One region of the Streptomyces sp. NPDC001507 genome, then DNA from elsewhere that is predicted to be linked to it. Evidence: riboswitches for the same ligand, from Rfam matches in the RefSeq annotation. Region 1 holds a riboswitch; each other region holds the start of a gene.

What was found. Region 1 has a riboswitch for cyclic di-AMP ahead of ACFY0K_RS40220 (M23 family metallopeptidase). Riboswitches for the same ligand answer to the same signal wherever they lie in the genome.
Region 2: another riboswitch for cyclic di-AMP. It lies ahead of ACFY0K_RS03225 (NlpC/P60 family protein); the one in region 1 lies ahead of ACFY0K_RS40220 (M23 family metallopeptidase).
Region 3: another riboswitch for cyclic di-AMP. It lies ahead of ACFY0K_RS29390 (NlpC/P60 family protein); the one in region 1 lies ahead of ACFY0K_RS40220 (M23 family metallopeptidase).
Region 4: another riboswitch for cyclic di-AMP. It lies ahead of ACFY0K_RS31980 (M23 family metallopeptidase); the one in region 1 lies ahead of ACFY0K_RS40220 (M23 family metallopeptidase).

The regions. Positions count from the first base shown of each region.
Region 1 is NZ_JBIAVV010000015.1:143,481-146,693, forward strand. Features, by position in the region: gene ACFY0K_RS40215 (GntR family transcriptional regulator) at 1-242, opposite strand, end outside; gene ACFY0K_RS40220 (M23 family metallopeptidase) at 603-1,358, opposite strand; cyclic di-AMP (ydaO/yuaA leader) riboswitch at 1,371-1,534, opposite strand; gene ACFY0K_RS40225 (M16 family metallopeptidase) at 1,725-3,113, opposite strand; gene ACFY0K_RS40230 (pitrilysin family protein) at 3,110-3,213, opposite strand, start outside.
Region 2 is NZ_JBIAVV010000001.1:697,351-700,563, forward strand. Features, by position in the region: gene ACFY0K_RS03225 (NlpC/P60 family protein) at 1-1,394, opposite strand, end outside; cyclic di-AMP (ydaO/yuaA leader) riboswitch at 1,405-1,579, opposite strand; gene ACFY0K_RS03230 (DUF1996 domain-containing protein) at 1,986-3,213, shown strand, end outside.
Region 3 is NZ_JBIAVV010000009.1:417,641-420,853, reverse strand. Features, by position in the region: gene pcrA (DNA helicase PcrA) at 1-1,592, opposite strand, end outside; cyclic di-AMP (ydaO/yuaA leader) riboswitch at 1,929-2,102, shown strand; gene ACFY0K_RS29390 (NlpC/P60 family protein) at 2,110-3,213, shown strand, end outside.
Region 4 is NZ_JBIAVV010000010.1:465,829-469,041, reverse strand. Features, by position in the region: gene ACFY0K_RS31985 (aldo/keto reductase) at 1-334, opposite strand, end outside; gene ACFY0K_RS31980 (M23 family metallopeptidase) at 488-1,525, opposite strand; cyclic di-AMP (ydaO/yuaA leader) riboswitch at 1,533-1,693, opposite strand; gene ACFY0K_RS31975 (PP2C family protein-serine/threonine phosphatase) at 1,944-3,062, opposite strand.

The DNA.
Region 1 (3,213 bases):
CGCATCTCCAGCAGGTCGGCGGCCTCCTGCTCGGTCGGTTCGGCCACGCACGCGCCCGCGTGCCGGCGCGTCACCACGAAGCCCTCGGCCTCCAGGGTGCGCAGGGCCTCACGGACGGGGACGCGCGAGACCCCGTAACGACGGGCCAGGAGTTCCTCGGTGAGCCGGCTGCCCCGCTCGTAGACACCCGCGACGATGTCGTCCCGGATCGCCGTGCATACCGAGTGCGCCGGAATACGCATGTCCGACCTCCGCCTTAATCCCCGTGAAACGCCGCCGAGTGGCGCTCGTTCCGTGACTCTATTGCAATGAGCCGGAATTTCCGAAGGGGGGCCGGAATCCAGGGATATATTTTGGACAGCAGCGGCACGAAAACGACGAAAGCCCCGGCGCACGGGCCGGGGCTGCGGAACTTCTCACGAGTTGTTGTCGCACGGTGGTCGGCTGCGGGCGCGTCGTGGCCGGTCGCGCAGTTCCCCGCGCCCCTGAAGGGGCGCTGCCCGTGACGCCCCTGAAAGGGGCGCGGGGAACTGCGCGAGCAACCCCCACGCACCCGCACCCGGCCGAGGCCACGTCGGCCTCAGCGCAGCCGTCCGGCTCCCTCAGACGTTCACGCCGTGCTTGCGGAGGTAGGCGACCGGGTCGACGTCGGAGCCGTACTCGGGGGTCGTACGGGCCTCGAAGTGGAGGTGGGGGCCGGTCGTGTTGCCGGTCGCGCCGGAGAGCCCGATCTGCTGGCCCGGCGTGACCTGCTGCCCCACCGAGACGCCGATGGACGAGAGGTGGCCGTACTGGGTGTACATGCCGTCGGCCATCTTGATGACGATCTCGTTGCCGTACGCCCCGCCCCAGCCGGTGGAGACGACCGTGCCGGTGCCGACCGCGTGCACGACCGTACCGCTCGCTGCGTGGAAGTCGATGCCGGTGTGGGCACCGGAGGACCACAGGGAGCCGCCGGTCTTGTAGCCGGTGGAGACGTAGGAGCCGCTGATCGGCGCGACGAAGGTGTTGAGGCGCTTGCGCTCGGCCTCGCGGGCGGCGCGCGCCTTGGCAGCACGCTCCTTCTTGGCCTGCTCCGCGGCCTTCTTCCGGGCGGCCTCCTCGGCCGCCTTGCGCTCGGCGACCGCCTTCTGGGCGACGGCCTGGGCGTCGATCTGCTCGGCGACGGAGTCGCTGATCGTGATGACCGGGGTGAGGCCGGTCTGCTCCACGGAGTTCTCGGCGGCGACCGCCGGGGCTGCGGAGACGGTGCCGATGACACCCGTGGTGGTGAGGGCCGCGATGCCGGCGGCCTGCGCGGTGGTGCGCTTCACCCGGCCGGGACGACGGTGCTTCCCGGAGGCGCACATGAACGCCATGTAGAGGCTGGTCCTTTCCTTCCCTCTCGCCTACCGGGTTAGCTGACGGGTTCGGAGCAGGAAGGTCTCCTACGGACCCCCTCGCGACATGCGCGGGCGCCCGATTCACCCCAGGGACTGCGTGGGTCCCCGGCTCCCCTGGCTCGCGCCGTACGGGGACTCGGCGATGGCTGTCCGGTGCCGCGGACGCGGCGCGATGCCTGACGGACAGCCCGGAAGAACCTACGAGGGCCCACCTTCAATGCTCAAACGGATCACGGTTTTTGTCGCACATCCCACAGGGCAGACAGGCAACCTCCGCCCCAATTCGGACATTCCAGAGCCCTGGTGACCGGGTGGTCACCAGGGCTCCGCACGCGCGTGCCGCTACTCGGCGGCGACGACCGTGACTTCGCCGATCCCGAGGGCCTCCACGGGCTCCTTGATCTGCGCCGCGTCCCCGACGAGGACCGTCACCAGGCGGTCCACCGGGAAGGCGTTCACGACCGCCGCGGTGGCCTCCACGGTGCCGGTGGCGGCCAGTTGGCGGTACAGCGTGGCCTGGAAGTCGTCGGGCAGGTACTGCTCGACCTGATCGGCCAGGGTGCCCGCGACGGCCGCCGCCGTCTCGTACTTGAGCGGCGCCACCCCGACGAGGTTCTGCACGGCCACGTCGCGCTCGGCGTCCGTGAGGCCCCCGGCGGCGAGCGTGCGCAGCACCGTCCACAGGTCCGACAGGGCCGGGCCGGTGTTCGGGGTGTCCACGGAGCCGCTGATGGCGAGCATCGAGGCGCCGGTGCCGTCGGGGGCGGACCGCAGGACCTGCCCGAAGGAACGGACGCCGTAGGTGTAGCCCTTCTCCTCGCGCAGGACGCGGTCCAGGCGGGAGGTGAGGGTGCCGCCCAGGCAGTAGGTGCCGAGCACCTGGGCGGGCCAGACCCGGTCGTGCCGGTCGGGGCCGACGCGGCCGATGAGCAGCTGGGTCTGGACGGCGCCGGGGCGGTCCACGATGACGACCCGGCCGGTGTCGTCGGCCGTCACCGCCGGGACCGGGCGGGGCTGCGCGGTGGAGCCGCGCCAGGCGCCCAGGGTCTCGCCGAGCAGCTCGTCCAGGTCGATGCCGGTCAGGTCGCCGACGACGACCGCCGTGGCCGTGGCGGGGCGCACGTGCCGGTCGTAGAAGGCACGGACGGCGGCCGCGTCGATCTTCTCGACGGTGTCCTCGGTGCCCTGGCGCGGCCGGGACATCCGCGCGGTCGACGGGAACAGCTCCTTGTAGAGCTCCTTGGCGGCGCGGCGGCTGGGGTTGGCCAGCTCGTGCGGGATCTCGTCGAGGCGGTTGCGGACCAGCCGCTCGACCTCGCTCTCGGCGAAGGCGGGCGCCCGCAGGGCGTCGGAGAGCAGCCCGAGGCCCTTGGCGAGCCGGGAGGCCGGGACCTCCAGGCTGATCCGGACGCCGGGGTGGTCGGCGTGCGCGTCGAGGGTGGCCCCGGCCCGCTCGAGCTCGGCGGCGTACTCCTCGGCGGAGTGCTTGTCGGTGCCCTCGGAGAAGGCGCGCGCCATGATCGTGGCGACGCCGTCCAGGCCGGCCGGCTCGGCGTCCAGGGGCGCGTCCAGGAGCACCTCGACGGCGACGACCTGCTGACCGGGGCGGTGGCAGTGCAGCACGGTCAGGCCGTTGTCCAGGGTGCCGCGGTCGGGTGCCGGGAAGGCCCAGGGCTTGGCCTCGCCGGGCTGCGGCTGGGGGTGGAAGTCCATGGTGGCGAGCTCGGTCACTTGGCCGTCTCCTCGTTCTCGTTGCCGGCCTCTACGGTCGCTTCCTGCTCCGGGTCCTCGCCGCGCCCCGCCTCCTGGGTGTGCTCCGCGGACTCCGCGG
Region 2 (3,213 bases), on a different contig from region 1:
TCGGCGGCGACCGGCGGAACGTCCGTGTACGAGGCGGCCGCGTTCGGCGACATGATCCGGAAACCGCCGGCGTCCATCGGGCTGGGGGCCGGGGCGGGAGCGGCGGGCGCCGCGGTCGGGAATGCGCCGCTGTTCGTGGGAGCCGCGGTCGGGAAGGCGCTGCTGCCCGTCATCGGGTCGGCGGTCGGGAAGGCGCTGGTGCCCGTCATGGGGTCCGCCGTCGGGAAGACGCTGGTGCCCGTCATTGGGTCGGCGGTCGGAAAGGCGCTGCTGCCCGTCATGGGGTCCGCCGTCGGGAAGACGCTGGTGCTCGCCATGGGATCAGCCGTCGGGAAGCCGCCCGCGTCGGCCGGCGTCGGCATCGGGAACGAGCCCGTGGCACCCGGCGTCATGATGCGGAAGGAGCCGGTGTCCACCGGCGCCGGAGCCTGGGCGGCGCCCGTGTCCATGGCGGGCGCGCTCTGGTAGGTCCCGCCGCCCGAGCCGCCCGGGGTCATGAGGCGGAAACCGCCCATGTCGGCCGCGGCCCGGGTCGGGGCACGGTCGGCACCCCCCGGGGTCATGATGCGGAAGGTACCGGTGTCCGAAGGGGACACGATCGGGATGCCGCCCGTCTCGGTCACCGCCGGGAGCGCGCGGGTGGCGGCAGGGGAGTCGGACCGGGCGGAGCCGCTGCCGGTGCGCTGGTTCGGTATGCCGGCGGCGGGAGCCTGCCACTGCTGCGGCGGGGCCTGGGCCTCGGGCGCCGGCCAGGGGCTGGGCGACTGCGGAACACCCTGGGTGACAGGGGCCGGGGCCGCGTCGAGGGCGGCGATCGCGCGCTGACCGGTGCGCTGGGACAGCACCTCGCGCGCCTTGGCGAGCTTGAGCTGGTTCCTGGTCTTCGAGGCACCCGGCGTGGGCCGCTGCTGCCCGGCGGCGGGCAGCGCCCTGGGCGCACCCGGGGTCCCCGCGGGCAGCGCTGCGGCGGACCCGGCCGTCAACTCCAGCTTCGGGCGCGCCGGCAGCTCGCGGACGACCTCGATCTCGCTCTGTGCGGACGGTCCCGCGGTCAGCTCCAGCCGGGCCGGGCCGGAGTCCTCCAGCTGGCCGAGGAGGTCGGCGGCCATGGCGCTGACGGGCCGCCGCGGGCCGGACCGGGCGGGCTGCCGGTCGGAGGGCAGCGCGGCCGGAACGCTCGGCCCGAGCTTCGAGCGCGCCCCCTCGAACCACTCCCGGGCGATGTTGTCGAGGCCCGGGTCGTCACGACGGGGCCGTTTGAACAGCGGGACGCCGCGTGAGCGCGAGCCCCCGCTCATCGCACGGGTGGCGTTGTAGTTCCCGGTGGCGTTCTCGGCCTGGTCGTAGAGGCTGTCGATCCGCTGTCGAACCTCGTCACGGCTCTCGGGCGCCATTGAGGGGTCGTGCTCCTTCCGTACTCCGCCTACCGGGTTAGCTGTCGGGTTCGGGCGGTCGAATCCGGAAGGCATGCCCTACGGCCTTTGCCCTTGCGGACGGCGGCCGATTCACCCCAGTGGTCGGTTGGGTCCCCGGCTCCGGATCAGCCCCTGAGGGGCACCGGACTCGGCGGAGGCCGCGCGGCCCGACGGGATTCGCCGGGGGGAGCCGAGCGGCTTGCCCGTCAACTTAGCCAACTTGTGTCACTCGTGTGAAGGTTGAAGTGGCTAATGTCCGATACGTATTTGTGATGTTCGTCTTAGCGTTCGGAACTCGACCGTACGGAACGGCATTTCGCGCGCATCCATTGCATTCGCAGGGTCACCGGGGCGTTGCCGTCGGTCGCGTTCGCCTGTTCCGGTGCACGCGCTTTCTGTGAGGTCACCGTGAATTCGTGGGTCTGTTGAACACGGTGGCGCCGTGGGCCGTATAGAGCGGGGGATTTCCATGCCCGGCCGCCCACGACACGCAGGGGAACGACCTTGAGACGCAACAGGCGCAGACGCCCGACCGGCGCACAGCGCGCGACCTTCGCAGCGGTCGCCCTGATGCTCGGCGGCGGAGGACTGGTCGCGGTGAACGTCTATGCCTCGGCCACCGAGAACGGCGGTGGCCAGGGGCAGGTCGCCACCGGCCAGGTGCTGTCCGCGCCCACGATCTACTGCCCCGACGTCGGCAGCCGGCTGACCGCGGTTCCCGACGGCGCCCGGGCGGACGTCGACCGTGAACTCGCCCAGCTGGACCAGCAGATCGCCGCCGCCTACCAGCAACTCACCCAGTCCGCGGCCGAGATCGAGCAGAACCCCGGCTTCGCCGGCCAGACGATCATCGACCCGCTGAAGGCGGAGCGGTCCGAGTCGCTCCAGCGCATCGCCGACGCCATCGGCCGTGAGGGCGACCGCCCGCAGGGCCTCGACGACCTCGCCGCCTGCACCCTGCGCTCCTCGAACCAGGACGCCGGGCAGTCGGCGGCTCCCCAGGGCAGTGCCACGCCGAGCCAGAGCGGCCAGGGCAGCGCCGCGCCGAGCCAGGGCACCGGCGCCGGCGGCCAGGGCGGCAACGGGCCGGTCGCCGCCGACTACGCGGACATCACCTCGGTCCAGCCCAACGTCTCCACCCCGGCCGAGCAGCCCGGCGGCTCCACCGGCACCTTCTCCTCCAGCTGCGGCGTCAACGCGAACGGCCTGTTCAACTCGGACAACGTCATCGTCGCGCCCGGCGTCTCCAACGGCGCCCACCACTTCCACGACTACATCGGCAACCAGTCCAACAACGCCTTCGCCAGCGACCAGGACCTGGCCAACGCGCAGACCAGCTGTGCGGACCAGGGCGACAAGTCCACGTACTACTGGCCCGTGCTGCGGCTGCAGAACGGCAAGCAGGAACGGGACGCCGACAAGCCGGGCGGCGGCACCGAGGGCAACGCCGGGCAGATCGTCACGGCGAAGCAGGTCACGCTGACCTTCGAGGGCAACCCCACCTCCAAGGTCACCGAGATGCCACGGCTGCTGCGCATCATCACCGGCGACGCCAAGGCGTTCGTCAACGGCCCGGCCAACGCCAACGCCTCCTGGAGCTGCACCGGTTACGAGGACCGGCAGCTCAAGGACAAGTACCCGCTCTGCCCCTCCGGCAGTGACGTCGTGCGCACGTTCCGGTTCCAGAGCTGCTGGGACGGCCGGAACATCGACAGCGCCAACCACCGCACCCACGTGGCGTTCGAAGGCCCCGACGGCAGCTGCCCGGCCGGTTTCCAGGCCATCCCGCAGCTGGTGC
Region 3 (3,213 bases), on a different contig from region 1:
GCCATGCCGTACGCCTCGTCGACCCGCTTGAGCGCCTGCGGGAAGCTGATCTTCTCGCGCTGCGCGAGGGCGTCGATCATCGCCTCCGCGCGGTCGCCGATGCCGCGCTTGGGGACGTTGAGGATGCGCCGGAGCGGGACGGAGTCCTCCGGGTTGGCCAGCACCCGCAGGTACGCCAGGACGTCCCGGACCTCCTTGCGCTCGTAGAAGCGGACGCCGCCGACCACCTTGTAGGGCAGGCCGACCCGGATGAAGATCTCCTCGAAGACACGGGACTGCGCGTTGGTGCGGTAGAAGACGGCGACATCGCCGGCCTTCGCCTCGCCCGCGTCCGTCAGACGGTCTATCTCCTCGGCGACGAACTGCGCCTCGTCGTGCTCGGTGTCGGCGACGTAGCCGGTGATCTGCGCGCCCGCGCCCGCGTTGGTCCACAGGTTCTTCGGGCGGCGGGACTCGTTGCGCTCGATGACCGCGTTGGCGGCGGAGAGGATCGTCTGCGTGGAGCGGTAGTTCTGCTCCAGGAGGATCGTCGTCGCGTTCGGGTAGTCCTCCTCGAACTGGAGGATGTTGCGGATCGTGGCGCCCCGGAAGGCGTAGATCGACTGGTCGGCGTCACCGACGACGCAGAGCTCGGCGGGCGGCAGGTCGTGCTCGCCGGGCGGGGTGTCCTCCTCGTGTGCGCCGGTGCCGACCAGCTCGCGCACGAGGGCGTACTGGGCGTGGTTGGTGTCCTGGTACTCGTCGACCAGGACGTGCCGGAAGCGGCGGCGGTAGTGCTCGGCGACGTCCGGGAAGGCGCGCAGCAGGTTGACCGTCGTCATGATCAGGTCGTCGAAGTCGAGGGCGTTCGCCTCGCGCAGCCGCGACTGGTACAGGGCGTAGGCCTGGGCGAGGGTCTTCTCGAAGCCGTCGCTCGCCCGGGCGGCGAAGTCCTCCTCGTCGACCAGCTCGTTCTTGAGGTTGCTGACCTGGGCGCTGAACGACTTCGGCGGGAAGCGCTTGGGGTCGAGGTCCAGGTCGCGGCAGACCAGGGCCATCAGGCGCTTGGAGTCGGCGGCGTCGTAGATCGAGAAGGAGGAGGTGAAGCCGAGCTTCTTGCTCTCCCGGCGCAGGATCCGCACGCAGGCGCTGTGGAAGGTCATCACCCACATGGCGTTCGCGCGCGGGCCGACGAGGTGCTCGACGCGCTCCTTCATCTCGCCCGCGGCCTTGTTGGTGAAGGTGATCGCGAGGATCTGACCCGGGTGCACCTGGCGCGCGCCGAGCAGGTGTGCGATGCGGTGGGTGAGCACGCGCGTCTTGCCGGAACCGGCGCCGGCCACGATGAGCAGCGGGGAGCCTGCGTGCACGACGGCGGCCCGCTGGTTGTCGTTCAGCCCCTCCAGGAGCGCGGCCGGGTCCAGGGCCGGGCGGGCGGCGCCGTCGCGGTAGTAGGCGTCCCGGTCCGGGGGCACGTCGAACTTCCCGCCGAACAGATCGTCCGGAACCGACTCCGGAGCGTGCTCGTCCTCGGGCGGCGGCGGGGGTTCCTCGTCGTGGCCGCGGGGGGCCTGGAGGCTCGCCAGGAAGCTGTCGTCAAAGAGGCTGCTCATCGCTCTCCGAGTCTAGGGCGCGCCACCGACAACCGGCCGCCACCCCGAAAACTCGCCCCCGTGACCGAACGGATCCCCTCCGTCACAGCAGGTGGACGCGCGTCCCGCAGCCGCCGACGCCCACCCCGGACCTTTGGATCCCTCCCGCCCGGAACCTTTGGATCCGCCCGGGCAAGTCACCCATAACCCCCCAGATCGCCCCGCCTGAGCAGAGCACAACGCCCAGGTCACGAAAATGTATCGGGCATATCGCACATCAAACTTCACAGAGACCACACGAGTTGGCTAGCGTGCCGGGCAGGCCGTACGACCCCCACCGGCGAACGTCGCCGGGCCGCACGGCCTCCGCCGAGTCCGGGGCGCCACCGCGCATCCGGAGCCGGGGACCCACACCGATCCCGGGGTGAATCGGTCCCGCCTCCCCTCCGGGGACGGACCGTAGGGCAACCCTTCCGACCCACCCGCCCGAACCCGACAGCTAACTCGGTAGGCGGAACACCGGAAGGAGTCGCCCCCGTTGGCGTCGCACCGCAAGTCCCGGCCGTCAGGAGCGCGCGCGGCAGGCATACGCACCCCCGCGCTGGCCACCGCAACCCTCACCTCCATGGCCCTGTTCTCCCAGTCGGCCGAGGCCGCGCCCGCCGAGGACGGCAAGCCGAGCCTGGAGGAGGTCGAGAAGAAGGTCGACGCCCTCTACCGGCAGGCGGAGTCGGCGACCGAGAAGTACAACGCGGCCAAGGAGCGCACCGGCAGACAGCGCAAGCAGGTCGACACCCTGCTCGACGACGTCGCCAGACGCACCGAACGGCTCAACAAGGCGCGTGAGGAACTGGGTTCGTTCGCCGCGGCCCAGTACCGGACCGGCGCGAGCGTTCCCGACACCGCGACCTTCCTGCTCGCGGACAGCCCCCAGGGCTACTTCGACCAGGACCAGCTGATGAGCCGCCTGACCTCGCGCCAGAAGGGCGCGGTCGACGACTACGTCACCCAGCAGGCCGCGACCATGAAGAAGCGGCAGGAGGCCACCCGGAGCCTCGAGGCGCTCACCGGGACGCAGGACGACCTCAAGGCCGCCAAGACCACCGTGCAGACGAAGCTGGCCTCCGCGCGGGAGCTGCTGTCGCAGCTGACGGCCGCGGAGAAGGCCCGGCTGGCGGTGATCGAGAAGCGGCAGCAGGAGGAGGCGGCCCGCAAGGCGGCGGAGCTGGCGAAGCAGCAGGCCGCCGCTGCCGGCCGGGAGGCCTCGTCGTCCGCGGCGTCCTCGGCGTCGGGCGGCTCCGCTTCCGGCTCCGGTTCGGACTCCGGCCCGGACTCCGCCTATGCCACGAAGGCCGCCAAGGCGATCGCCTTCGCCCGCGCACAGATCGGCAAGCCGTACGTCTGGGGTGCCACCGGACCCGGCTCCTACGACTGCTCCGGGCTCTCCCAGGCCGCCTGGAAGGCCGCGGGCGTCTCCCTGCCGCGCACCACCTACGACCAGGTGAACGCCGGCACCACCGTCTCCCTCGCCGACGCCCTCCCCGGCGATCTGGTCTTCTTCTACGACGACGTCAGCCACGTCGGCATCTACATCGGCAACGGCATGATGATCCACGCCCCGAAGCCCGGCGCCTACGTCCGC
Region 4 (3,213 bases), on a different contig from region 1:
GCAGGGACGCGTCGGCGGCGGCCTTGATGTTGGCGGCGGACAGGCCCTGGTACTCGGGGTGCTGGCTGACCTTCGTCGCGATGACGACGTCGTCGCGGTTGCCGCGCGCCTTCACCCACTTCCCGATGATGGTCTCGGACTCGCCGCCCTTGTTGCCCTCGATCCACGCCGTGTACGAGTCGGCGGTGTCGACGAAGTTGCCGCCCGCGGCGGTGTACGCGTCGAGGACGGCGAAGGAGGTGGCCTCGTCGGCGGTCCAGCCGAAGACGTTGCCGCCGAGGGCGAGCGGGAAGACCTCGAGGTCGGAGGAGCCGAGTTTGCGAAGAGCAGTCATGCTCCACTTCAACACGGGCCGCCCGGGGACCCATCCCCGTCGAGTACGAAGTTCTCGTAAAAGCGGAATCCGTGGTTCGGCACGCCGGCGGCCCTGACGCCGGGGGTTGTCGTCAGGGCCGCCGGGAGCCGGTCGGTGCGGTACGGGCCGGGGTCAGGGGTTGAGGCCCTTGCCGCGCAGCCAGGGCATGGGGTCGATGGCAGTGGCCTGGCCGTTCGGGTGGACCTCCAGGTGGAGGTGCGGGCCGGTCACGTTGCCGGTGGCGCCCACGCGGCCGATGACGTCGCCGGTGGCGACCTTCTGGCCGACCTTGACGCCGATCGAGGACTGGTGGCAGAACCACAGCTCGGTGCCGTCGTCGAGGGTGATGATCGTGCGGTAGCCGTAGGAGCCGGCCCAGCCCGCCTCGGTGACCGTGCCGCTGTGCACGGCCTTGATCAGCGTGCCGGTGGGCGCGGCGAAGTCGAGGCCGGTGTGGTAGCCGGAGGCCCACATGGAGCCGGCCTGGCCGAAGGTGCCGGTGATCGTGTACGAGACGACGGGCAGCGTGTACTGCTTGGCCAGCTCGGCGAGGCGGGCCTGCTCGGCCTTCTGCTTCGCGGAGGCCTCGGCCTTCTCCTTGGCGTCGGCGGCTTTGGCGGCGGCCGCCTTCTCCGCCTTGGCCTCGGCGTCCGCGATCGCCTTGTCGGCGGCGGCGACGGCCTTGGCACTGGCCTTGGTGTCGAGCTGGTTCTGCTGCTGCGCGGCCTGGGCGATGATCCGGCTGCGCAGCGCCTCGCCGGCGTCGGACGAGGAGGAGTCCGCGTCGGTGGCCGTCGTCGTGGTGACGCTGCTGAGCGCGGTCTGGGTGGCCTGGTGGCCGCTGCCCTCGCCGAGCAGGGCGTCGACCGAGGAGGGCAGGTCGGGCAGCGAGATGGAGACCGGCGGCTTGCCGGTGTTGGCGCTGGCCATGCCGCCCGCGCCGACGGCGGCTATGACGCCGACACCGAGAACCGTGGAGCTGCGGGCGAGCCCGCCGCCCTTCTGCTTGGCGACCCGGTGCCGGCCGCGGGCCGCGGAGAGGGACTCCTCGGTGGGGTTCCACTCCTCGAAGGGGCCCTCGTCGGCGCTGTAGCCGCCGTACGCGAAGGTCTCGGGCCGGCGCTGGCTGGGCACGAACGGGGCTGTCGGAGCAGGCGGGTTGGACGCCACGCGGGCGCACTCCTTTCCTTCCGCCGCCTACCGGGTTAGCTGACGGGTTCGGAGCGGGAAGGTCTCCTACGCGCGTATACCGGCCGTTTCCTACCCGGCGGTAGCCGTGCGATTCACCCCAAGGTGGTGGTTCCCCGGTTCCCTTGCGGGATTCGGCGCGTGCGCACGGAGCCGTCGCGGGTGACGGCTGGGACGACCGCGCTGCGTTATCGAACGTTAATAGACCCGGCTACCAGATTCCAAGCAGTTCGTCTTGATCATTAAGCTTTCAAAGCTTGGACTTACCTGCCGCGACCGGTCAAAATCGGTCGAGTCGACGGGGCGCGCTGCTCAGCTCAGGAGTCACACAGGTTTTGATGGTGACTCAGTTGTTATGCGCAGGGCGGTCGCTCGGACACCGAGCGTGACCGCCCGCCGTTCAGGGCCGTCGTACGGCGAGCAGCGCCATGTCGTCCGTCATGCCGCCGCCGGTGTGCCGGCGCACCTCGGCCGCGAGCCGGGCCACCAGGGCGCCGGGGGCGATGGCGGTACGGCCGGTCAGCCGCCGCTGCGGGTCGTAGAACCGGCCGTGCGCGTCCCGTGCCTCGGAGAGGCCGTCGGTGTGCAGCAGCAGCGTGGCGCCACTCGGGAACGCGTGCTCGGCCGCCCGGTCGGGCCACGTCCCCAACTCGCCCATCCCGAGCGGCAGCGCGGCCTCCGGCGCCCGCACCGGGCACACCTCGCCGTCGCCGTGCAGCAGCAGGGGCGGCGGATGCCCGCGGTTGACGAGCCGCAGCGTGCCGTCGCCGTGCGGGAGTTCGGCGAGTACGGCGGTGGTGAACCCCTCGTGGGCGTCGATGCCGCCGCGCCGGACGCCCTCGCGCGCCAGCGCCCGCTCCAGCCGGCCGGCCACCGCCTCCAGCGTGGCCTCCTGCTCGGCGGCCTCCCGGAAGGCGCCGATGACCACGGCGACGGCGGCGACCGCGCCCATCCCCTTGCCGCGGACGTCGCCGACGACCAGCCGCACGCCGTACGGGGTGTCCTGGACGGCGTACAGGTCGCCGCCGACGAAGGTGCCCTCCTGGGCCGCCTCGTACCGGGCGGCGATCTCGAAGCTGCCGATCCGCTCGGCCGGCTCGGGCAGCACGGCCCGCTGGGCGGCCTCGGCGACTTCGCGGGCCGTCGCGAGGCGCTGGTCGCCGAGGCGGACGATCCGGTTGATGCCGGCGGCGAGGGCGGAAACGGTGATCACCGTGAGGATCTCGGTGACGGCGTCGGCGTCCGGGAGCACGGCGAACCGCGCGTGCACGGCGTAGGTGGCCAGGAGCGCGGCCAGGCCGGTGAGGAGGGTGGTGCGCAGCGAGGAGAGGGGCGCGGCGATCAGCGGGGCAGCCGTGAAGAAGGGGACCGCGGTGAAGGGCGCGGGGGTGAGGAGGTCGTAACAGACGCCGGCGCAGATCAGCAGCGCGGGCAGGAAGCGGGCGAGGATCCGGGCGGCCGCCGGACCGCGCCGCTCCGCCTCCGCACGGCCCACCACGCGACCCCCCTGCCGTCCCATGTCCTCGATGCGGTCGCCGTGTGCGATGTCCTCGCCGCGCGCGATGTCCTCGCCGCGCGCGATCTGCTCGCCGCGCGCGATCTGCTCGCCGTGTTCGATGCGTCCGGTGTCTTCGATGCCTGTCCGTCCAGGTTTGCGGCTGCGAGCGGGT